Regions from separate parts of the Pseudactinotalea sp. HY160 genome, predicted to be linked through region 2. Evidence: predicted binding sites of a transcription regulator. Region 2 holds the regulator's gene; the other holds the start of a gene.

Region 1 (10,891 bases), on a different contig from region 2:
TCTTCCAGTCGTGTCCGATTATTTGCGCCCCCATGCGTGCGCCGGGGTATTGCGTGGCGGTGTAGGTATCGTTGCGCCCGTCTCCATGCACTACCTGCATGTCTGCAACGATCATGTCGTATGTGACCTCCCAGGCAAGCCCGTCAATCGTTGGTTCGGCGTTTACGTCTGCGAGTATTGTTCCACCGCCGACCATATACCCACCATTTGCGTATATCTCTGACACTCGCTCACGTAGGCTACTGCAGGCCGTGCATCGGGGTGTCGAGATAGATTCGAGTAGTTCGGTCTCTCCCGTGGACTGAACATAGTTGTACAGGTCGAAGAAGTATTCGGCTGCGGCGATGGCGCCCTTTGCGCCGGTGTCGTCCATCGCGGCGGGCCGTTCCGGTTTGGGAAGCGGATTCGGTTCGGGTACCGGCTCCTCGTTGGGCGTCGTCTGCTCGGTCGTCGGTGTCTCCGTCGTCGTCGGGCCTGCCGTGTCTGTGGTCGGCGGGCCGGCCGACGACTCGTCGCCGCCCGAGCAGCCTGTCAGCAGCATGGTCCCCGCGAGGATCGTCGCCGCGATCCCCGTTCGTCTGCTCCCGACTCTGGTCAGCATCACCCCACGGTAGACACTCGGGGTCGATCTCGCAGCCACCCCGGCTGCCCTGTGGACAGCTTGGCCCAGATCAGTGCGAGCGTCACCGACCGGCGACGAGGCGGTTTTGTTTGGTGATGGTCTCGATCGGGGTGCCGTGGCCGGTGGTGAGGCCTTGGCCGCGGACGGCGAACCAGCCTCCGATTCCCTCGATCCAGACGCGTCCGACCCAGCGGGTCGCGAGTTCGGGGGTCACGGTGGCCGGGGAGGTGTAGGTGTGGGTGATTGTGTGCTGCGGGTAGGCCTGGCCCGGGTCGGTCGTGGTGACCGGGGCGGTGTCGTCGCCGAAGTCCCATACGTACTGGACGGGTTCGACCTCGAGCACGACACGGCGATCGAGCAGGGTCGTGGAGAAGCGCTGAACCGCCGGTTCGGTGTAGAAGATCGTGTACATCCCCACCAGCACCTGGCCACCGGCGGGCTGGACGTGGATCGGTGACGGCTCGATCGTGAACGTCGCCAGTTCGATTCGTGCCAGCACCGCAGCGACGATGTCGATCGGCTCCTCCGGTGGGCCCGCGGCCCACGGGTCGTCCGAGTTCAGCTCGAACTCGATCCCGCAGTACAACCGGTCCCCCAGACTCGAACACTGCGACAACCACCGATCCGCATCCACCGGATCGCCCGGCTCATCCACCGCAGCACCACCAGGCTCCCAATCCGGCGCACCGCCGGCGCTCCGATCAGCACCAGGATTATGCTGGTCGACCTCGCCAATTCCTATCGTCGCTTGGTCGCCGTCAGTGTTCCCTTTCCACGCCGTATCGGGGTCATCCCAGTCGTCGAAGCTGGTATCTAGCCCGAGCCCGGCGATCCCCACGAGTGTCATCGCAACTGCCAGAGCGCGGATCATTCTATCTCCGTTCCCGAAAAGAGAGCCACGACCTGCCAATCCGCAAAATGTTGAACGACGATACGTGTGCCGACCTCTTGGCTTTCACCGTATCGTTTGACTAGACCCTCGTTCGTGTAGGAGGCTCCGCTGTCAAGATTTAAGTCGAAAGCTACCTCATATGCCAAGTCATCAATGGTGCGAGTGGCGACCGGGTTAGAAATATGAGCCGATATTCCAACAATCCAACCATCGTTACTGTAAACGTCCTTAAATGTTGCGGTCATCGCGTTGCAGAAATCGCACGCGTCACGGCCCATAGCTTGAAAGTCGGATATATCTCCAGTGGAGGCGGCGTAATTGTGAAGCTCGAGAAAGTATTCGGCTGCGGCGATGGCGCCCTTTGCACCGGTGTCGTCCATCGCGGCGGGGCGTTCCGGTTTGGGGAGCGGATTCGGTTCGGGTACCGGCTCCTCGTTGGGCGTCGTCTGCTCGGTCGTCGGTGGCTCCGTCGTCGTCGGGCCTGCCGTGTCTGTGGTCGGCGGGCCGGCCGACGGCTCGTCGCCGCCCGAGCAGCCCGTCACCAGCATGGTCCCCGCGAGGATCGTCGCCGCGATCCCCGTTCGTCTGCTCCCGACTCTGGTCAGCATCACCCCACGGTAGACAATCCGACCCGATCCCGCAGCACGCCGACGGCCCCTGTGCACAACCTCGTCGGCCACCGGGCGCACAACCTCGCCGTCTGCCCCGGCCCACATGCCCAGTAGACTGGCCGTGTGTTCGGACGCAAGAAGTCGGCTGAGGCCGCCCCGGTTGAAGAGACGCCCCTGCTCGGCGGGAAGGGCCGCCCCACGCCCTCCCGCAAGGAGGCGGAGGCTCGCAATCGCTCTCCCCTGATCTCGGCGGATCCGAAGGCCGACAAGCGCGCGGCACGCGAAGCGGCACGGATCGAGCGCATGAAGGTGAACGAGGCCCTGGTCACGGGCGATGAGCAACATCTCCCTGCGGCCCACCGCGGCCCCGTCCGGCGCTATATCCGCGACTCCGTCGACGCCCGATTCATGCTCGGCGAGTGGTTCTTCCCGCTGACCCTCGTGATCGTGCTCGTGCTCCTCGTGGCCCAGAGCGTCCTCTCCCCCGAGGCGGGCGTCCTCATCCTCATCGCTCTCTACGTCGTGGTGCTGGCCACCCTCGCCCACGCCGTCTGGGTCTCGTTCGCGATCAAGAAGGAACTGATCAAGAAGTTCGGGTCGGTGCGGGGCACCCACATGTACGCGGTGGGCCGCGCGATGCAGATGCGCCGGATGCGCCTGCCCAAGCCGCAGGTCAAGAGGGGCGAGTTCCCGCACTGAGCGGGAGGCGACCGGTTCCGGTCCTCGCTCACGCGTACGGACGACGCCCGCGGCCTCGTGCGGTCGACCCCCGTCGCATGGGGTAGCCCGCCGTACCCCCGGCGGCGCGCCGGCTGCGGCCGGCGGCGGTCGGCTCATGCGCGCCCTCGCGCGTGAGTCCACGGCTCCGGTCGTCGGGTAGGCCGGGCGGGCCCGCGGCTCACCCTGTTCACGTCGCCCCGTGGTGTCGGGAGGCCGAGACGACGCTCTCCCACCCTCTCGCATGCGCGCTGGTCCCGCGGGCACTCGCACCAGCGCGTCCGTGGCATCGTGATCGACCGCCCACGTCTCCGGGAGGGTGGGGTCGACGTCACGCGACGCGGGAGTTGACCAGGTGTCGCTCGAAGTCCGGCCTGCCCGGCGCCGTCTCACAAGCCGATCGCGTCCTGATCCCGCCGGCCCTTGATGCGAGTCGGGCAGCGGAACGGGGGCGCGCCGCGGGGTACACGGTCGTGGCGAGACTGTCTCGGGTCGATATCGCGCCAACCCTTGTGATTAGCACATCTGTTCGATAGTATGGATGGTGATGGTTCCCGCTGACGGAGGCGAAAGGAGCGTGGTGATCATGACGATCGTGAGGCCCGGCTCCGCGCCGGGCGACCGCCCCGCATCGGGGGACAGTCGTGTGACCGAGTCCCCGGACGAGGACCTCAGCACGGGTGACACCGCAGTTCGCCGGCGCGACGGTCAGGTGGCAGACGCCGCCGCGGTCGCCGCCCTGGAACGGCTCACGGACGAGGTGGAGGCCCTGGCCGGACTGGACTGGGCCGGCGCCCCGGGGCAGTCCGCGCTCGATGCCCTCACCGGCGTGGAGCAGCTGACCCGCCGGCTCGAGGCACTGCAGGCACGGGTGACCGCCGCTGCCGAATCCGACGGACTGTGGGCTCTGGACGGGTCGCGGACCCTGCCGGTCTGGCTCCAGACCCATACGGGTGCCAGCCGCGGGAGCGCGCTGCGGACGGTGCGGACCGCGCGCAGCCTGCGCGACCACCTCCCGGGTACATTCGACGCGCTGCGCGCCGGGCAGGTCGGCGCCGACCACGTCGCTGTTCTCGTACGCGAGACCACGCGGACCGGGCGGATGCGCGAACAGCTCCGCAGCGACGAGGCCGGAGAGGACTTCCTCCTGAGTCATGCCCGGGGTCTCGACGCCACCGCGTTCGCCCGGATCGGCCAGGCCTGGGCGATCGCCGCCGATCCGCAGGCGGCGGACCGCGCCTGGCGCGAGGACGGCGCGAAGGAGCAGGTCACGTTGGCCGAGACCACCGGCGGCTATCACCTGACCGGCTGGCTCGACCCCGGAAGCGGGCGCCTCGTGCAGGAGGCGCTCTCGGCGCACCTGTGCCGGCCCAGCGCTGACGACGCCCGCACCCCCGCGCAACGACGCGCCGCAGCCCTCACCTCCCTCGCGCAGGAATCGCTCACCGCCGGGCGGCAGCAGTCCTCCGCTCGGATTCGGCCCCACCTGACCATCACGGTCCCCTGGCTCACCCTTGAGGCCATGGTCGCCGCCGCCGGCAGTGTCGGCAATGTCGGCACTGTCGGCAGTGCCGACCCCGGCGCGCCGCAGTCCGACACGACGCACCCCCCTGAGGAGACGGAGGCCACGGGGGCCATGGGAGACGCTGAGGACACGGAGGACACGTGGGCGCGGGCCCGAGCGTCCGAAGACGACGCCGTGATCTCCACTCGGCTCGACACCGGGCGGATGCGCGGACTGGAGCCGGCGACCTTCCCCGACGGAACGCCGTTGGCACCGGCGCAACTGGCCCGGTTCGCCTGTGATTCGTCCCTGGCCCGGGTCGTGTTCGGTCCAGAGTCCACGGTGCTGGACGTCGGCCGCGAACAGCGCATCTTCCCGGCGAATCAGGCCCGCGCGGTCATCGCTCGGGATCGACATTGTCAGTATCCAGGCTGCTACGAACCACCGGGATTCGGCGAGATCCACCACTCGCTGTGGTGGGGAAGACACGACGGCCCCACCGCCGTGAGCCACGGGATCCTCCTGTGCTGGACCCATCACGAGCTCGTCCACCGGCGCGAGATCACGATCGCCCGCCGCGACGGCCACTGGCGTTTCACCCGCATCGACGGCAGCACGATCACGGCACCCGAACACGGCACCCGAACACGCCGACCCCGCTGACGCGGGCTCGCCCCCGCGGCACTGATGTCGACCTCGGGACCCCTACCCGGGACCACTACCCGGGGCCACTGCTCGGACGGGCTGCTGCGACCCACCGCTCGGGAGCGCTCGCGCAGGGTCGCCGCAGGATTCGCCGTGGCCCAGTGGGCCAGTGGGCCAGTGGGCCAGTTTCTCAGTGGCCTCGTGGCCCCGCTACTCAGTTCCTCAGCGGCTCAGCGAGGCCCCGCGGCCTCCCTGTTGATCCGCCCGGGCCAGGTCGGGCCCCCGTAGATGAAGCCGGTGTAGGCCTGTGTCAGGTCGGCGCCGGCCGCGAGGTAGGCGCGCACGTCGGTGGCCGAGCTGATCCCGCCCATTCCGATGATCAACGGTCCCACGCCGAGCCGCCGGCGCAGCCGGGAGACCACGGTGAGTCCGCGCTCGAGGAGCAGCGGGCCACTCATTCCGCCCGCGCCGTGGTCGTGGTCGATCGTCGTGTTCACGGCGCTCACGCCCGCCAGGCCGAGCTCGCGCGCCAGGTCCGCGACCGCGTCGATATCGGCATCGGCCAGGTCCGGGGCGATCTTCACCAGCACCGGCACGTCTCGCCCCGCCGCATACGCCGCCTGCTGAGTCACGGCGTCCAGGATCGGCCGCAGGGACTCGGTGGCCTGCAGGTCCCGCAGCCCCGGCGTGTTCGGCGACGACACGTTCACCACGAGATAGTCCACGAACGGGGCGAGCCGGCGTGCGCTGAACACGTAGTCCCCGACGGCCTCGCTCGCCGGTGTCACCTTCGACTTGCCGATATTCGCCCCGAGCACGAGCGCCTTGCCCGCCGGGGTGCGCCGCAGTCGCCGCAGCCGTGCGGCCGCGGCGACCGCGCCCTCGTTGTTGAAGCCCATCCGGTTGACGATCGCCCGCTCCTGCGGAAAACGGAACATCCGCGGACGCTCGTTCCCGGGCTGCGGCCGCGCCGTCACGGTGCCGACCTCGACGAACGCGAACCCCATCGCCGCGAGCCCGAGCGCCATCCGGGCGTCCTTGTCGAACCCGGCCGCGATCCCCAGCGGCCCGGCCAGCTCCCGGCCCCACGCCCGCGTGGCGCCACCGGGCGTACCGTCCGTGCGGGTCAGGGCCGCCGAGACGACGGGTCGCAGCGGCGCCCTCCCGGCGGCCGCGATGAGCGCGGCCGCACCGTGGTGGGCGCGTTCGGGATCCATCCGCACGAGGACCTTGTCGAACAGCTTCCGATAGGGGCTCACGCCTTCTCCTGTCGTTCGTCTCGATTCGCACGCTGACGGACGGCGCCCGCCCGGCCCGAGCGATGGGTGTCGCCGGCCGCTATCCGACCGGGGCTCGACCGCCACAACCAGGTGATGCCGAGCACCGGCAGCACGAGCGGCACGAATCCGTAGCCGCGCCCGTACAACGACCACACCGAGTCGTGCTGGAACAGTTCGGGATGGGTGAGGCTGAGAGTGCCTACGAGCACCACGCCGACCAGTTCGATCGCCACCGCGATCCAGCCCACGCGGCGCATCCGCCTGCCGTTGTGGGCGAGGGCGATCGTGGCCGCGATGTACACGAGCGCGGAGAAGGCCGACAGCGTGTACGCCAGCGGTGCCTCCGAGGAGTCCCGGATCAACTGCACGCTCGCCCGCGCGCTCGCCGCCAGGGCGAACACGCCGTAGGCGGCGATGAGCGCCCGGCCGGCGCCGTAGGCGGGCCTGCGGGTGTCGGGTACGGCGGCGCCGGCCGCGGGGTCGCCGTCGAGCGGGGCGTTCACGGGGCACCGATCTGGGTGATCGCGCCGAGCGTGCCCCACAGCTGCAGCAGGCGCAGCTGCACGACGGCGAAGGCGACCCCCGCCACGATGAGCACGACCGAACTCCACCTCGTCCGCTCGGCGATCGCCCACACCCCGGCGAGCGGGAACAGCAGCGCCGCCGCGATGAAGTAGCCCCAGAAGGTGACCCCGTCGGCGATCTCGTGGCCGCGGCCGAGCTGGATGCCGGCGACGATCATCGTGGCGAACAGGAGCACGAGGATCCCGCCGGCGACGATGAGTTGCTTGAAGACGACGGGCTGATCGCGGGCGGTGCGCAGACCGGCCCACGCCGCCAGGCCCAGGGAACAGGCGAAGAGAATCCAGTTGAGGAACGGCACAACCGATGATCCTAGTGGACTCGCCTAGGATGACCCGGTGACCAACATCGATGTGACTTCGAAGGATCCGGCTCGAGTGAGCGCCGACGCCCTGGTGGTGGCGGTCGCCGCGGGCACCACCGCGCGCCTGGTGAACGCCGGCATGTTCGCCCCCGCCGCCCGCGCGGCGCTGGAGCAGGCGATCGACGTGCTCGAGGTGACCGGGAAGGCCGACGAGGTCGTCCGAATGCCCGCCCCGGAGCCGGTCGCCGCCCGGCTCGTGGCCTTCACCGGCCTCGGCGATCTCGCGGAGGCCGAGGAGCCCTCGCTCGAGAGCCTGCGCCGCGCCGCCGGCGCCGCCACCCGCGCACTCCCGGGCAGGGACGGCGCCGTGCTCGCGCTGCCGGCCAACTCCCCCGAGCAGCTCGGCGCGGTCGCCGAGGGCGCCCTCCTCGGCGCCTACCGGCTGCGCCCCGAGCTCGAGGCGAGGGGCGGGAAGAGCCGCGCGGCGTCGTCCGAAGGCACACTCCCCCTCGGCCACGTGACGGTCGCCACCCCACTCAAGCCCAAGCAGACCAAGGACGCCCTGGCCCGCGCCCAGGTCGTCGCCGCCGCCGTCCACGGCACCCGCGACCTGGTCAACACCCCGCCGAACGTGCTGTTCCCCGAGAGCTTCGCCGATCGTGCGCGCGCCCTCGTCAAGGGCACGGGGATCAAGATGACCGTGGTCGCGGGCGACGACCTGCGCGCGGGTGGTTACGGCGGCCTCGTCGGCGTCGGCCAGGGGTCGCAGCGCGGTCCGCGCCTGGTCAAGCTGAGCTACACCCCCGCCAAGCCGGCCGCACACTACGCGCTCGTGGGCAAGGGCATCACGTTCGACTCGGGCGGGCTCTCGATCAAGCCCGCCGCGGGGATGGAGACCATGAAGTCCGACATGGCGGGCGCCGCGGCGGTGCTGCACACCGTCCTCGCCGCCGCCGCGCTGGGCGTGGGTGTGCGCGTGACCGGCTGGCTCGCGCTCGCCGAGAACATGCCCTCGGGAACGGCCCAGCGTCCCTCCGACGTCATCACCATCCGGGGCGGCACGACCGTCGAGGTGCTCAACACCGACGCCGAGGGCCGCCTCGTGCTCGCCGACGCACTCGTGGCCGCGGGCGAGGAGGATCCGGACGTGGTCGTCGACATCGCCACGTTGACGGGTGCGCAGATGGTCGCGCTCGGCAACCAGGTGAGTGCGGTCATGGGCACCGACGACGCCCGCGAGCACGTGATCGCGGCCGCGGATGCCGCCGGCGAGCAGATGTGGCCGATGCCGCTGCCGGTCGCGTTGCGCGCCTCCCTCGACTCGGCCGTGGCCGACCTGGCCAATATCGGTGAGCGGTTCGGGGGCATGCTCGTGGCCGGCCTCTTCCTCAAGGAGTTCACGGGCTCGCGGCCGTGGGCGCACCTCGACATCGCGGGCCCCTCGTTCAACAGCGGCAAGCCGCGCCACTACGAGGCCGAGGGCGGCACGGGCGCCGGGGTGCGCACGCTGCTGACACTCCTGGAGAATGCGGCCCGCCGGGCCGCGTGACGCATCCCACCCAGATCGCCACTCCATAGAGCTGGGGGCCCAGTGCCGGTGATGACAAGATGGACTGGAGCAGAACGACCATCGGTGTGGACGGCGACACTCGACCGCACCGGTCTGACACAATCCCATAGAGCGGCGGATCGCCGCGGGAGAACTGAGGAGCGAGCGTGAGCCAGACCTACGACCTCGTCATCCTGGGCGCCGGCAGCGGCGGTTATGCCGCGGCCCTTCGGGGAGCCGAGCTCGGAATGAGCGTTGCCCTGGTGGAAGCCGACAAGGTGGGCGGCACGTGCCTCCACCGCGGCTGTATCCCCACGAAGGCGTTGCTGCATGCGGCGGAAGTGGCCGATTCGGCCAAGTCGAGCGGCGACTTCGGCGTGCAGGCCACGTTCGAAGGCATCGACATGCCCAAGGTGAACAGCTATAAGGACGGGGTCGTCTCCCGCCTGTACAAGGGCCTCGCCGGTCTCGTCTCCGCCCGCAAGGTGGAGCTCGTGCAGGGCTGGGGCACCCTGACCGGCCCGAACACCGTGCAGGTCGGCGACCGCACCCTCACGGGCAAGAACATCGTGCTCGCCTCCGGCTCCTACGCGCGATCGCTGCCGGGCCTGGAGATCGGCGGCCGGGTCATCACCTCGGATCAGGCGCTCACCCTCGACTACGTCCCGGGCAGCGCCGTCATCCTCGGGGGCGGCGTCATCGGGGTGGAGTTCGCCAGCGTCTGGCGCTCCTTCGGCGCCGAGGTGACCGTGGTCGAGGCGCTGCCGAACCTCGTACCGAACGAGGACATCGCGCTGAGCAAGGGCCTCGAGCGGGCGTTCCGCAAGCGCGGCATCAAGGCATCGACCGGCGTCCGTTTCGCCGGCGTCGAGCAGAACGACCAGGGCGTCGTCGTCAGCCTCGAGGACGGCACGACCCTCGAGGCCGAGGTGCTGCTCGTGGCCGTCGGCCGCGGCCCCGCCACGGCCGACCTCGGCTACGAGGCGCAGGGCCTGCGCATGGAGCGCGGTTTCGTGCTCACCGACGACAACCTCCACACCGGCGTCGGCAACATCTACGCCGTCGGAGACATCACTCCGGGCCTGCAGCTCGCCCACCGCGGATTCGCGCACGGCATCTTCGTGGCCGAGCACATCGCCGGGCTGAACCCGATGCCGATCGTCGAGTCGGGAATCCCCCGCGTCACCTACTGCGAGCCCGAGGTCGCCTCCGTCGGCCTGACCGAGGCCGAGGCCAAGGAGGCCCACGGCGAGGTCGAGACCGTCGAGTACAACCTCGCCGGCAACGGCAAGAGCTCCATCCTCGGCACGACCGGCTTCGTCAAGCTCGTCCGCGCCAAGGACGGCCCGATCGTCGGCGTCCACATGCTCGGCACCCGCATGGGTGAGCAGGTCGGAGAGGGGCAGCTCATCGTCAACTGGGAGGCCTACCCCGAAGACGTGGCCAACCTCATCCACGCCCACCCGACGCAGAACGAGGCCCTGGGCGAGGCCGCGCTGGCACTCGCCGGCAAGCCGCTGCACTCCCACAACTGAAGTCCGCAAAGGAGACTCATCCTCATGTCACAGTCTGTGAAGATGCCGGCCCTCGGCGAGAGCGTCACCGAAGGCACCGTCACCCGTTGGCTGAAGTCCGTGGGTGACACCATCGAGGTCGACGAGCCGCTGCTCGAGGTCGCGACCGACAAGGTCGACACCGAAGTTCCCTCCCCGGTCGCCGGCGTGATCGAGAAGATCCTCGTGGAGGAGGACGAGACCGTCGAGGTCGGGACCGACCTGGTCCTCATCGGCGACGGCTCCGGCGCCGGCGCGGAGTCCGCTCCCGCCGAGCCCGCGCAGTCCGCCCCGGCCTCCCCCTCGGCCCCGGAGCCGGCACCGCAATCAGCACCGGCGTCGGCGCCCGCCGCCGCGGCAGCGGCCCCCGCTCCCGCCGAACAATCCGCTCCCGCCGAGCCGTCCGCCCCCGCCGGCGGCGGCAGCAGCGGTGAGGCCATCACGATGCCGGCCCTCGGTGAGAGTGTGACCGAGGGAACCGTGACGCGCTGGCTCAAGGCCGTCGGCGAGGACGTCGCTCTGGACGAGCCGCTGCTCGAGGTGGCGACCGACAAGGTCGACACCGAGGTCCCCTCGCCGGTCGAGGGCACCCTGCTGGAGATCGTCGTCGGGGAGGACGAGACCGTCGAGGT
Region 2 (10,891 bases):
ATCACGAACCACGCCATGCTCGGGGTCGCGGCCTCGGGCTCCCCGCGCGCCCTGCCGGAGCACGATGTGCTCATCATCGACGAGGCGCACGAACTGCCGTCCCGGGTCACCTCCCAGGCGACGGTCGAGCTCTCCGGAGCGGCGGTCGAGCGGGTCGCCCGGCTCGCGCGCCGGCACGCGGGCCTGGCGACGACCGCCCTCGACGAGGGGGCCGCGGCCCTGCGGGAGGCGCTGGCCCACGCGCAGCCGGGCCGATGGCCCCGCGGGCTGCCGATCGAGGTGAACGCGGCGGCCCGCGCGATCGACGCCGGCACCCGCGAGGTGCTCACCGCGTTGCGGGAGAGTCGCGGCGCGGGGAAGGGCGACCAGGGTGGCACGCTCATGGCCCGCTCCGCCCTCGTCGAACTCGCCGAGGTGACCGACCGACTCCTGTCGGACTCGATCGCCGAGAACCGTGATGTGGTCTGGTGCGAGGCGCCCCGACAGGCCGGCGAGGCTCCCCGGATCATGGTCGCCCCGCTCGAGGTCGCGGGGCGGATCGCGGGGGAGCTGCTCGGGGAGAAGGCGGTCGTGTGCACCTCCGCCACCCTCACCCTCGGCGGGCGGTTCGAGCCGGTGGCCGCCATGATCGGCCTCGCCGGCGACTACGAGGGAATCGAGGTCGCCTCGCCGTTCGACTACCGCGCCCAGGGCATCGTCTACGTGGCCAAGCACCTGCCGCCACCGGGGCGAGAGGGCCCGAGCGACCAGCTCCTCGACGAGGTGGCCGAGCTGATCACGGCGGCCGGCGGGCGCACGCTCGGCCTGTTCTCCTCGCGCCGGGCCGCCGAGGCCGTGGCCGAGGTCATGCGCGAACGGCTCGAGGTGCCGATCCTCGTCCAGGGCGAGGACTCCATCGGCTCGCTCGTGCGTCGATTCATCGAGGACGACGCCAGTTGCCTCTTCGGCACGCTCACCCTGTGGCAGGGGGTCGACGTGCCGGGGGACACGTGCCGACTCGTGCTCATGGACCGCATCCCATTCCCGCGGCCGGACGACCCGGTCATGTCGGCGCGTTCCGACGCCGTCAAGGCCCGCGGCGGCAACGGCTTCATGCAGGTGGCGGCCGCGCACGCAGCCCTCCTGCTCGCCCAGGGGGCCGGTCGGCTCATCCGGGGGGTGGGTGACCGCGGCGTCGTGGCGGTCCTGGACCCGCGGCTCGCGACCGCCCGCTACGGCAGCTTCCTCGCGGCGTCCCTGCCTCCGCTGTGGCCCACGACCGACCCTGCGCTCGTGCGGGCCGCCCTCACCCGGCTGCGCGAGGGCTCCTGAGGCTCGTCCCCGCGCCCCAGCAGGAGCGGGGGAGCCGGCGCGAAGGAACGGGCGGCTAGAGTGCGCGCAGAACCGCGACGACGCGCCCGAGGATGACCGCGTGGGTGCCGTCGATGGGGGAGTAGTTCGGGTTCGCCGGGTGGAGCCAGCGGCCGTCGTCCGCGTGCCGCAGCGTCTTGACCGTGGCCTCGCCGTCGATCATGGCGGCGACGATCTCGCCGTTCTCGGCCACGGACTGTGACCGGACCACGACCCAGTCGTCCTCGCAGATGGCGGCCTCGATCATCGAGTCGCCCACCACCTTGAGAAGGAACAGTTCGCCGTCGCCGACGAGCTGCTTCGGCAGGGGGAAGACGTCGTCGATGGCCTGCTCGGCCAGGATCGGCCCGCCCGCCGCGATTCGGCCCACGACCGGCACGAAGGAGGGCTCGACCGTCACGGCGCCCTCGTTCGTGGCGAAGGTCGGCGCGCCCTCCGTCGAGGGGGCGTCTGCCGCGTCCGTGCCGACGGAACCGTCGGGATCGATGAGCTCGATCGCCCGGGTCGCGATCGGGTCGCGTCGGAGGAGACCCTTCTCCTCGAGCACCTGGAGCTGATACTTGACGGACGACGGGCTGGCGAGTCCCACGGCCTCGCCGATCTCGCGCATCGTGGGCGGGTAGCCGCGTTCGCTCAGGGAGTCGCGGATGCACGCCATGATCCGCGCCTGCCGTTCGGTCAGATCGGCGGCGGGGCGCCCGGTCTCGGCGGTGGGGCTCATGGACTCTCCTTCGTTCCGTTCCGGCCGGGGGCCCGGGACCGGGGCGTGGCCACGCCGCGAACCTCCCGGCGCCGGAGATCCGAACGGGTCGATCGGATGTCGGTGGTCGGTGCTCAGCTTGGTCGTGATGTTGATCAGCCTACGGCCGCAGACACCGGTTCGCCCAACATATGTTCGAACCGCGTGTCGACATCGGCCGGGCTTCCTGTTATCTTCGTACAAGCGTACGACGAACGGACGTTCGAGAGGAACGACGATGAGTGTTCTAGCTTCAACGAAGCCCCACCGTGCCGGCCGCCCACTCCCCGCCGCAGTCCCGCAGCGGGGACCCCGCCCGACCGACCCCGCGCGCCGCTCCCGCCGGGCCCACATGGTGCTCCTGCCCGAATGGAGCGAATCGCCGGAGCGGGCCGAGGACCGTGCTCCCGGCCGCGGGAGCGGAGCGGGCGATGTCGCCGCCCGGCTCCCGATCCGGTCGCTCCCGCATCGTTCCACCACCGTCCCCGCGACCGCACCCGTGACCACCCCGCTCCCGACCCGGGCGCCCGTCGAGCCTCGACGTGAGGCCGCCCCGGCCGTTCGGACCGGGCTCCACCAGCACGTGGGAGAGGCGCTCTCGCTCGTGGTCTCCCGGCCCGTCGGCCGCATCGTCAACCGGCCGGTCGGCCGGATCGAGCCGACGCCGACGCTTACGCGGGCTCCGGCGCGGGTGCCCTCGTCTGCGCCGCGGTCGCTGTCACATGCGGCAGCCACGCACTCGGTAGCCACGCACTCGGTAGCCACGCACTCCGTCGCGGCGAGCCCCGCGCGCCGGCGGAGCTTCTCCCAGCTGACCGTCCGCGGCCAGCGGGTCCTGGTCGGCGCCGGGTTCGCCCTGGCGGTCGGACTCGGATCGCTCGTGGGTGGCCTCGTGCAGTCCGGCGGAGACGTGCCCGCGGCGACCGACGTCGTCACGGTCGAGTCCGGCGAGAGTCTCTGGCAGATCGCCGGCGCCGTGGCCGAGCCGGGCGCGGACCTGCGGCCGCTCATGGAGGAGATCCGCGCGCTCAACTCCCTCGACGGTTCCGCCCTCACCGGCGGCCAGAGCCTCCTCGTCCCCGTGGCGGCGGGCTGAGCATGCCACCGCGGCCACGTGCACCGGCGGGGCGGAGCCCGACGTGCACCGGGGGCGGAGCCCGACGTGCACCGGCGGGGCGGAACTCCACTTGCACCGGCGGGGTGGAACCCGTAGCGTTTCCCGGAGTTACAGATATGTGATTCGAAGGGATGGTGCACGGGTGCATTGCCCATTCTGTCGACACCCCGACTCGCGAGTCGTCGATTCGCGAACCGCCGAGGACGGCTCCTCGATTCGGCGCAGGCGTCAATGCCCCAACTGCGGTCGGCGTTTCACCACGCTCGAGACGACGAGCCTGTCGGTGATGAAGCGCTCCGGCGCGGTCGAGCCGTTCAGTCGTGACAAGGTCATCGCCGGCGTGCGGAAGGCCTGCCAGGGCCGCCCGGTGAGCGAGGATCAGTTCGCGCTGCTCGCCCAGCAGGTGGAGGAGGCGGTGCGCAGCACGGGGGCCGCGGAGATCGACGCGCACGAGGTCGGCCTGACGATCCTCGGCCCGCTCCGGGATCTCGACGAGGTGGCCTACCTGCGCTTCGCCAGCGTCTACCAGGGCTTCAGCTCCCTCACGGACTTCGAGGACGCGATCTCCACGCTGCGACGAGAACGAGACGAGCCCGCGCCCGAGACCCCCTGATCGGCTCTCGCCGCAGCGCGGCGGTGACGCCCTCAGGCGTCGCTCGAGCGGGCCCAGATGTTGATGTCGCCGTCGCGCGCGAAGCGGTCGATGCGCTCGAGTTCGTCCGCCGTGAAGTCCAGGTTCGCCAGCGCACCGAGCGTGTCGCTCAGCTGCTCCACGCTCGAGGCGCCCACGAGGGCGGTGGTCACGCGCGGGTCGCGGAGCACCCAGGCGATCGCCATCTGCGCCAGGCTCTGGCCGCGCGCCTGAGCCACCTCGTGGAGTGAACGGATCGCCGTCAGATTCTGCTCGCTGAGATGCTCGGAGCGGAGCGAACCGTGCCGCGCGGCCCGAGAGCCCTCCGGGACTCCGTGCAGGTACTTTCCGGTGAGCAGTCCCTGTGCCAGCGGGGAGAACACGACCGAGCCCATGCCCGCCGACCCGAGCACGTCGAGGACGCTCTCGCCCGAGGTGTCGGGCTCCTCGATCCAGCGATTGAGCATCGAGTAGGACGGCTGGTGCACGAGCAGGTCGAGGCCGATGTCGGCACAGACGGCCAGGGCCTCGCGAGTGCGGGTCGCCGAGTACGAGGAGATCCCCGCGTACAGCGCCCGGCCCGAGTCGACCGCGGTCTTGAGGGCCCCCATCGTCTCCCGCAGCGGCGTGTTCGGATCGAATCGGTGACTGTAGAAGATGTCGACGTACGGCAGGCCGAGTCGGTCGAGGGAGGCGTCGAGCGAGGCGAGCAGGTACTTGCGGGAGCCCCATTGGCCGTAGGGCCCGGGCCACATGTCGTACCCGGCCTTCGTCGTGACGACGAGCTGGTCGCGCAGGCCGGCGAGGTCCGAGTGGAGCACTCGGGCGAAGTTGCGCTCGGCCGACCCCGGCGGCGGTCCGTAGTTGTTCGCCAGGTCGATCTGCGTGATCCCCTGGTCGATCGCGTGCAGGATGATGTCGCGCTGGCGCTGCAGCGGCGTGTTGTCGCCGAAGTTCTGCCACAGGCCCAGCGAGATCGCTGGGAGGTCCAAGCCGCTGCGTCCGGCGCGACGCATGGGCATCCGGTCATATCGATCAGCTGCGGGGGTGTACATGCCCCGACCCTATCGGCACCGATCGGGGGTGGGCCCCGAGTGATCCGGGCCGATCCGGTCCGATCCGGTCCCGGCCGACCCGGGCGCGGCCGGGCCGACGCGGGCCGACGCGGGCCACGCCGTCAATAAGCTGGGCAGCCGCGACCGTCCTTGGCAAGCTGGGGGGAGTGGGTCAGCCGGACCCCGGTACAGACAGGTCACTAGGAGGCTCAGATGGCTGAGAACCAGGACGAATACGCCGACGCGAAGGCGAAGATGCGCGCAGCGCTCGAACGGAAGAAGGAGACCGAGCATGCGCGGGCCGACGGCCGCTCCAACACCGGGTCGATCCACGGCTCGGAGGTGACCGGCGCCGAGGGGAGGCGGATGTTCCGCCGCAAGTCCGGCTGAGCGCCACCTGCCGCAGACCAGCGGGGACGCCTGGCCACCCCCCGGGTGGTCGGGCGTCCCCGCTGTGTGTGTCCGCTCCGGGCGACTCAGGCGCCGGCGGGGGTGAGCACGCGCACCCGGATGGTGCCGTCGATCTGCTCCATGCCCGCCACGGCCTCGGCCGCGAGCCGGGAGGAGACGTCGGTCACCGCGTAGCCGAGGTGGCCCACGGTCCCGAGCACCTGGGACTCGATGTTCGCGCCCGCGGTCGAGAGCACCTGGTTGATGCCGGCCAGCACGCCGGGAACGTTGCGGTGCAGGTGCGTCACGCGCACGTTCGACCCCCGCGGGGTCTCGAGCACGAGCGCCGGCACGTTGACGGAGAGGTTCGTGGTGCCCAGCGTGAAGTAGTCGCGCAGCTTCGCCGAGACGAACTTGCCGATATCGGCCTGCGCCTCCTCGGTCGAGCCGCCCACGTGCGGGGTGAGGATGACGTTGGGCAGGTCGCGCAGCTCCGAGTCGAACGCGTCGCCCTGCACCTTCGGCTCGGTCGGGAAGACGTCGACCGCCGCGCCCGCGAGTCGGCCGGAGAGGATCTCCTCGCGCAGGTACGCGTAGTCCACGAGGAACCCGCGGGAGAGGTTGAGGAAGATCGAGCCGTCCTTCATCCCGCGGAACTGCGGCGGGCCGAACATCCCGGCATTGCCCGGGCGGCCGTCGACGTGGAGCGTGACCACGTCCGCCTCGGCGAGCAGGTCCTCCAGCGAGGTCATCCGCCGGGCGTTGCCCAGGGCGAGCTTCTCGGCCGTGTCGTAGAAGATGACGCGCATGCCGAGCGCCTCGGCCACGACGGACAGCTGGGTGCCGATGTTGCCGTAGCCCACGATGCCCAGGGTGCGCCCGCGCACCTCGTGCGAGCCCGTGGCGGACTTGTCCCAGATGCCGGCGTGCAGCGCCTTGTCCTTCTCGGTCAGGCGGCGGGTCAGCGCGATGATCTCCGAGAGCGCCAGCTCGACCACGGAGCGGGTGTTCGAGAACGGGGCGTTGAACGCGGCGACGCCGGCCTCGGCCGCGGCCTGCAGGTCGATCTGGTTCGTGCCGATGCAGAACGCGCCGACCGCGAGCAGGTCGGGCGACTCGGCGATCACGCGCGACGTCAGGTGCGTCTTCGACCGGATACCGAGGAGCTGCACCCCGGACAGTGCCGAGACGAGTTCGTCCTCGTCGAGCGCCCCCTTGGCGGTGGTCACCTCCACCCCGGCCTTTTCGAGGGATTCCCGCGCGAACGGATGGATGCTTTCGAGAAGGAGTGCCTTGACCACGTCGTCTATCATGACCCATCCCGCCGATCGGACCAAACGGATATCACGCAGTGGACGGCGCCCGCTCGCGCCCCGCCGGTCAGGCGAGCCCGGCCGGCAGCTCCTCGCTGTGGACGACGTCGAGGTGCCGGGTCGGCCGCGTCATCGCCACATACAGGTCGCCCGGCCCGTGCCCCTCCCGCTGGATCCGGGCCGGCTCCACCAGCACGACGTGATCGAACTCGAGGCCCTTCGCCTGCCCGGGAGTGAGCACCACCACAGGGTCGCGCAGGTCGCCGTCGAGACTCACACCGAGCGCCCGGGCCACCTCCGCCACGAGTGTGGCGGGCGCGATGACCGCGATCGCGCCGGTGTCCGCGGGGATCGCCGCGACCACCGCGGCCGTGGTGGCGGGGGCGTCGAGGGCGTGATGACGACGCAGCGCCCCCTCGACGTCTCGGGCGGAGGTGAGCGTGGCGGGGGGATGGGCGGGGTCGGCCGCCGCGGCCACCGCGTGGGCCGCCGCCATGATCGAGGCCGGGGTGCGGTAGTTGACGCTCAGCGTCTCGAGCCGCCAGCCGTCGCGCAGGCGGGAGTCGAGCGCCTCGCCCCAGCTGCGGGCACCGGCGGCGGTGGAGGTCTGGGCCACGTCGCCGACCACGGTCATCGACCGGGACGGATTGCGCCGCAGCACGGCACGCCAGGCCATCGCCGACAGCTCCTGCGCCTCGTCGATGACGACGTGCCCGTAGGTCCATTGCCGGTCTGCGCGGGCCCGGTCGGCGAGGGAGCCCACGGCGGCGCCCCCGTCGAATCGGTCGGCGAGCATCTCGGCGCTCACCATGCCGCCGCCGGCGCCCGAGGCGCTGAGCATCTCCTGCGCATAGGCCACCGCCTCCGCCCGCCGGGCGGCCTCCCGGCGCGAGTGTTCACGGTCGAGGGAGTCGTCGGCCCCGAGGAGCTCGGCCAGCTCGTCGAGGAGCGGCACGTCCGCGGGGGTCCACTCCGGCCACTCGCCGCCCGGGCCGGGCACGCGATCGGCCGGCCAGGCGAGCCGGGCCCGGGTGCGCGCGCCGAGTTCGGGGGCGGCCTCGAGCAGCCGGTGCGGCTTCGTGTACAGATCCCGCAGGAGGGAGGCGGGAGTGAGCGGCATCCAGGCGAGGTTGAGCGCGACCCGCACGTCCCGCGCGGAGCGCACCTCCTCGGTCAGCTCCGCCCAGTCGGCCTCGCCCACCTCCTCGCCGAGGGCCTGCGCGTACTGCTGCGCGAGCGCGGTGAGCATGTGCCGCACGAACGTCACCCGGGCCTCGTTGTGGGGCTTGCCGGTGCGGCGTGCCTTCGCCTGCGCGGCGCGCAGGTCGGCCGGGCGCAGGGTGAGGGTCTCCCGGGCCACGCGCAGCGGCCGCTCCGAGAGCACCCGCTGCCGGGCCCGCACGGCGCGCGGCAGGATCCGGGCCCACACGCCCCGGCCCTTGATCGTGGCGATCTCGTCCGGCTCCGTGCCCGTGGCGGTCACGTCCGGGAGCAGGCCGGCGATCGTCATCGAGACGACCCCCGTCTCCCCGAGGGCGGGCAGCACCTGTTCGATATAGCGCAGGAACACCGGCGTCGGCCCGATCACGAGCACCCCGGAGCGTTCGAGCCGCTCGCGGTGGGCGTAGAGCAGGTAGGCCGCGCGGTGCAGGGCGACCGCGGTCTTCCCGGTGCCCGGTCCGCCCTGAACCACGAGCACGCCGGCCGAGTCGGAGCGGATGATCGCGTCCTGCTCCGCCTGGATCGTCGCCACGATGTCGCCCATCCGGCCGGTGCGGTGCTGGGCCAGGGCCGCCAGGAGGGCTCCCTGGCCGGCCACCTGCGAGGGGTCGGTCACGGCGTCGAGGTCGAGCACGTCGTCCTCGATCGAGACCACGGAGCGCAGCCGCGTCTGGATGTGTCGGCGCAGGACCACACCGCCGGGGTGGGCGGCGGTCGCCTGATAGAACGGCTCGGCCGCCGGCGCGCGCCAGTCGGTGAGCAGTTGGGAGTGCTCGGCGTCCGAGAGGCCGATCCGGCCCACGTAGCGCTCCTCGCCGTCGGTCAGGTCGAGCCGGCCGAACACGAGCCGCTCCTCGACGGATTCGAGCTGTGCCAGCCGGTCCTCGTAGAGGGTGGCGAAGGCGTCGCGTTCGCTCCGGTTCTGCGGCGAGCCGCTCGGGCCCTCGCGGCGCACGTGGGCGAGCCGGCCGCGGGTGTGGGCGCGCAGTTCGTCGAGCCGGAGGTAGACCTCGTCGAGGTGGAGCTGTTCGTCGGTCAGGGGGGTGGGCGTGGGTCGGGGATCAGCGGCAGCCGACACGATCACGGGTCCTTTACGCGCAGGGGAGGCCGGAATTCCGCCGCCAGGGGCGGACCGTCTATTATCCATCCGGCGGGCCGGGATCGAGCCCGGAAGTCCGCCAGCAGGCACGTGCGCGGGTGTGACGTGGCCCGCACCGGGCGGCGACGGGCGGGGAATGTCCCAGGCCGTCCACGTGTTGTGACCAGCGAGGTGATACCCGATATGAGCAACCCGCGCAACCCCCGTGATCTGTTCGTCCGCTCCGAGGAGCCGGCCGAGGCCGTCGCCGTGCTCGTGCACGCGTTCCAGGGCGCCTTCGACGCGGGCCAGGCGGGTCAGCAGGCCGCCGACCACCTGACCGCGACCCTCGGCGGCGAGCGCGTCGCCACGTTCCGTGTGGACGAGCTGCTCGACTACCGCTCCCGCCGCCCGGCGATGATGTTCGAGAACGGCGCCTTCACCGACTACGACCGGCCCGAGCTCGTGGTCGACCTGCTCCGTGACGACGAGGGTGAGCCGCTGCTGCTCCTGCACGGGCCCGAGCCCGACCTGCAGTGGGACTCCTTCGTCGACGCCGTCGAGGCGATCGTCGACGACTTCGGGGTGCGGCTGACCATCGGCATGCACGGCATCCCGATGGGGGTCCCGCACACGCGCCCGCTCACCGTGACGGCCCACGCGACCCGGCGCGACCTCATCGCCGATCACCCGAACTTCATCGGCTCGGTCCAGGTGCCCGCCTCGGTCTCCGCGCTGCTCGAGTACGAGTTGGGGCGCCGCGGCCGCGACGCGCTCGGGATCTCCGTCAACGTGCCCCACTACCTCGCCCAGACCGAGTTCCCGCAGGCGGCGGCCGAGCTCCTGCGGCAGGTCTCGCGCGCCGGCGACCTGTCGCTGCCCCTCGGCGACCTCGAGGCCGAGGGCGTGCGGGTGCTCGAGGAGATCGACCGCCAGGTGGGCGAATCGGCGGAGGTGAGCGGCGTCGTCCATGCGCTCGAACGCAACTACGACGAGCACGCCCAGCGGGCCGTCGCCGAGGGGCGCCACCCCCTGCCCGCGCCGGTCGACGTGCCCAGCGCCGACGACATCGCGGCCCAGGTCGAGGCCTTCCTCGCCGGCCACGAGTCCGAGACCGACTCCGGCGACGAGTTCGGGCCACAGGGGCCGGCGGCGGAGTGAGGTGGGCCGTTCGGCCCGGCATCCGGGTGTCCACCTGGTGGGCGGTTCGGTGTGCCGCCCGTCGCGATAGTGGCGATCACGCGGCGTCCATGCAAGACTGTCCCGCAGTTGCACCAGTTTCTCTTACGTAGCACCCGGGATAATCACCCAAAGCACGACGTGGGCGAGGCAATGCGGCACCGCGAGACGGACACACGGTCCGTCTCGACAGAAAGTCCCGGAAGGACACAGCAACATGGCACAGGGAACCGTCAAGTGGTTCAACGCTGAAAAGGGCTACGGCTTCATCGCCCAGGATGGTGGCGGGGACGACGTCTTCGTGCACTACTCGGCGATCGAGAGCGACGGCTACCGCTCGCTCGAGGAGGCTCAGCGCGTGGAGTTCGACATCACCCAGGGCCCCAAGGGCCCGCAGGCGGAGAGCGTTCGCGCCGTCTGATCCAGGCGTGAGGCGGGCCCGTGACCGGTTGGTCACGGGCCCGTCGTCGTTTCTCATGGACGACGAGTCCCCGGCTCCGGCGGTCCCGGCGGCTGCGGTGACGTCGGCGACTCCGGCGAACGTTCGCGACTCGGGCGACTCGGGGCCGAGGCGGCTCAGGGGGCGGGCGGGTCCTCGAACGGGCGGTGACCGGCGAGGAAGTCGAGCGCCTGCGGGCCGGTGACCAGGCGGGCCGCCACGGGCATGGAGCGCAGGAGCCGCGCCGCGGTGTCGGGGAGCGGGCGGTGGGAGCCGACGAGCACGACGTTGCCGTAACGGCGCCCGCGCAGGATGGCCGGCTCGGCGACGATCCCGACGTGGGCGAACACCGCGGCCAGCGTGGCGGCCTCCCGGCGCG

The links. The regulator LexA, encoded in region 2, represses DNA repair genes until DNA is damaged. The targets are predictions, from matches to a motif close to TCGAACANNTGTTCGA.
Region 1: GCG21_RS08465 (HNH endonuclease signature motif containing protein) is a predicted target of LexA. The motif match lies at 3,360-3,375, and genes of this name have one in related genera.

Annotation. Positions count from the first base shown of each region.
Region 1 covers NZ_WHMT01000007.1:45,679-56,569, reverse strand. The annotation lists gene GCG21_RS08485 (DUF6318 family protein) at 1-601, opposite strand, end outside; gene GCG21_RS08480 (PKD domain-containing protein) at 684-1,238, opposite strand; gene GCG21_RS08475 (DUF6318 family protein) at 1,490-2,122, opposite strand; gene GCG21_RS08470 (DUF3043 domain-containing protein) at 2,249-2,824, shown strand; gene GCG21_RS08465 (HNH endonuclease signature motif containing protein) at 3,429-5,009, shown strand; gene GCG21_RS08460 (quinone-dependent dihydroorotate dehydrogenase) at 5,222-6,250, opposite strand; gene GCG21_RS08455 (hypothetical protein) at 6,247-6,774, opposite strand; gene GCG21_RS08450 (hypothetical protein) at 6,771-7,154, opposite strand; gene GCG21_RS08445 (leucyl aminopeptidase) at 7,192-8,706, shown strand; gene lpdA (dihydrolipoyl dehydrogenase) at 8,874-10,241, shown strand; gene sucB (2-oxoglutarate dehydrogenase, E2 component, dihydrolipoamide succinyltransferase) at 10,266-10,891, shown strand, end outside.
Region 2 covers NZ_WHMT01000004.1:90,508-101,398, reverse strand. The annotation lists gene GCG21_RS05915 (ATP-dependent DNA helicase) at 1-1,311, shown strand, start outside; gene lexA (transcriptional repressor LexA) at 1,367-2,071, opposite strand; gene GCG21_RS16175 (LysM peptidoglycan-binding domain-containing protein) at 2,589-3,185, shown strand; gene nrdR (transcriptional regulator NrdR) at 3,349-3,819, shown strand; gene mgrA (L-glyceraldehyde 3-phosphate reductase) at 3,852-4,892, opposite strand; gene GCG21_RS16170 (DUF5302 domain-containing protein) at 5,106-5,282, shown strand; gene serA (phosphoglycerate dehydrogenase) at 5,369-6,595, opposite strand; gene GCG21_RS05885 (AAA family ATPase) at 6,663-8,894, opposite strand; gene GCG21_RS05880 (proteasome assembly chaperone family protein) at 9,099-10,055, shown strand; gene GCG21_RS05875 (cold-shock protein) at 10,291-10,494, shown strand; gene GCG21_RS05870 (fused MFS/spermidine synthase) at 10,650-10,891, opposite strand, start outside.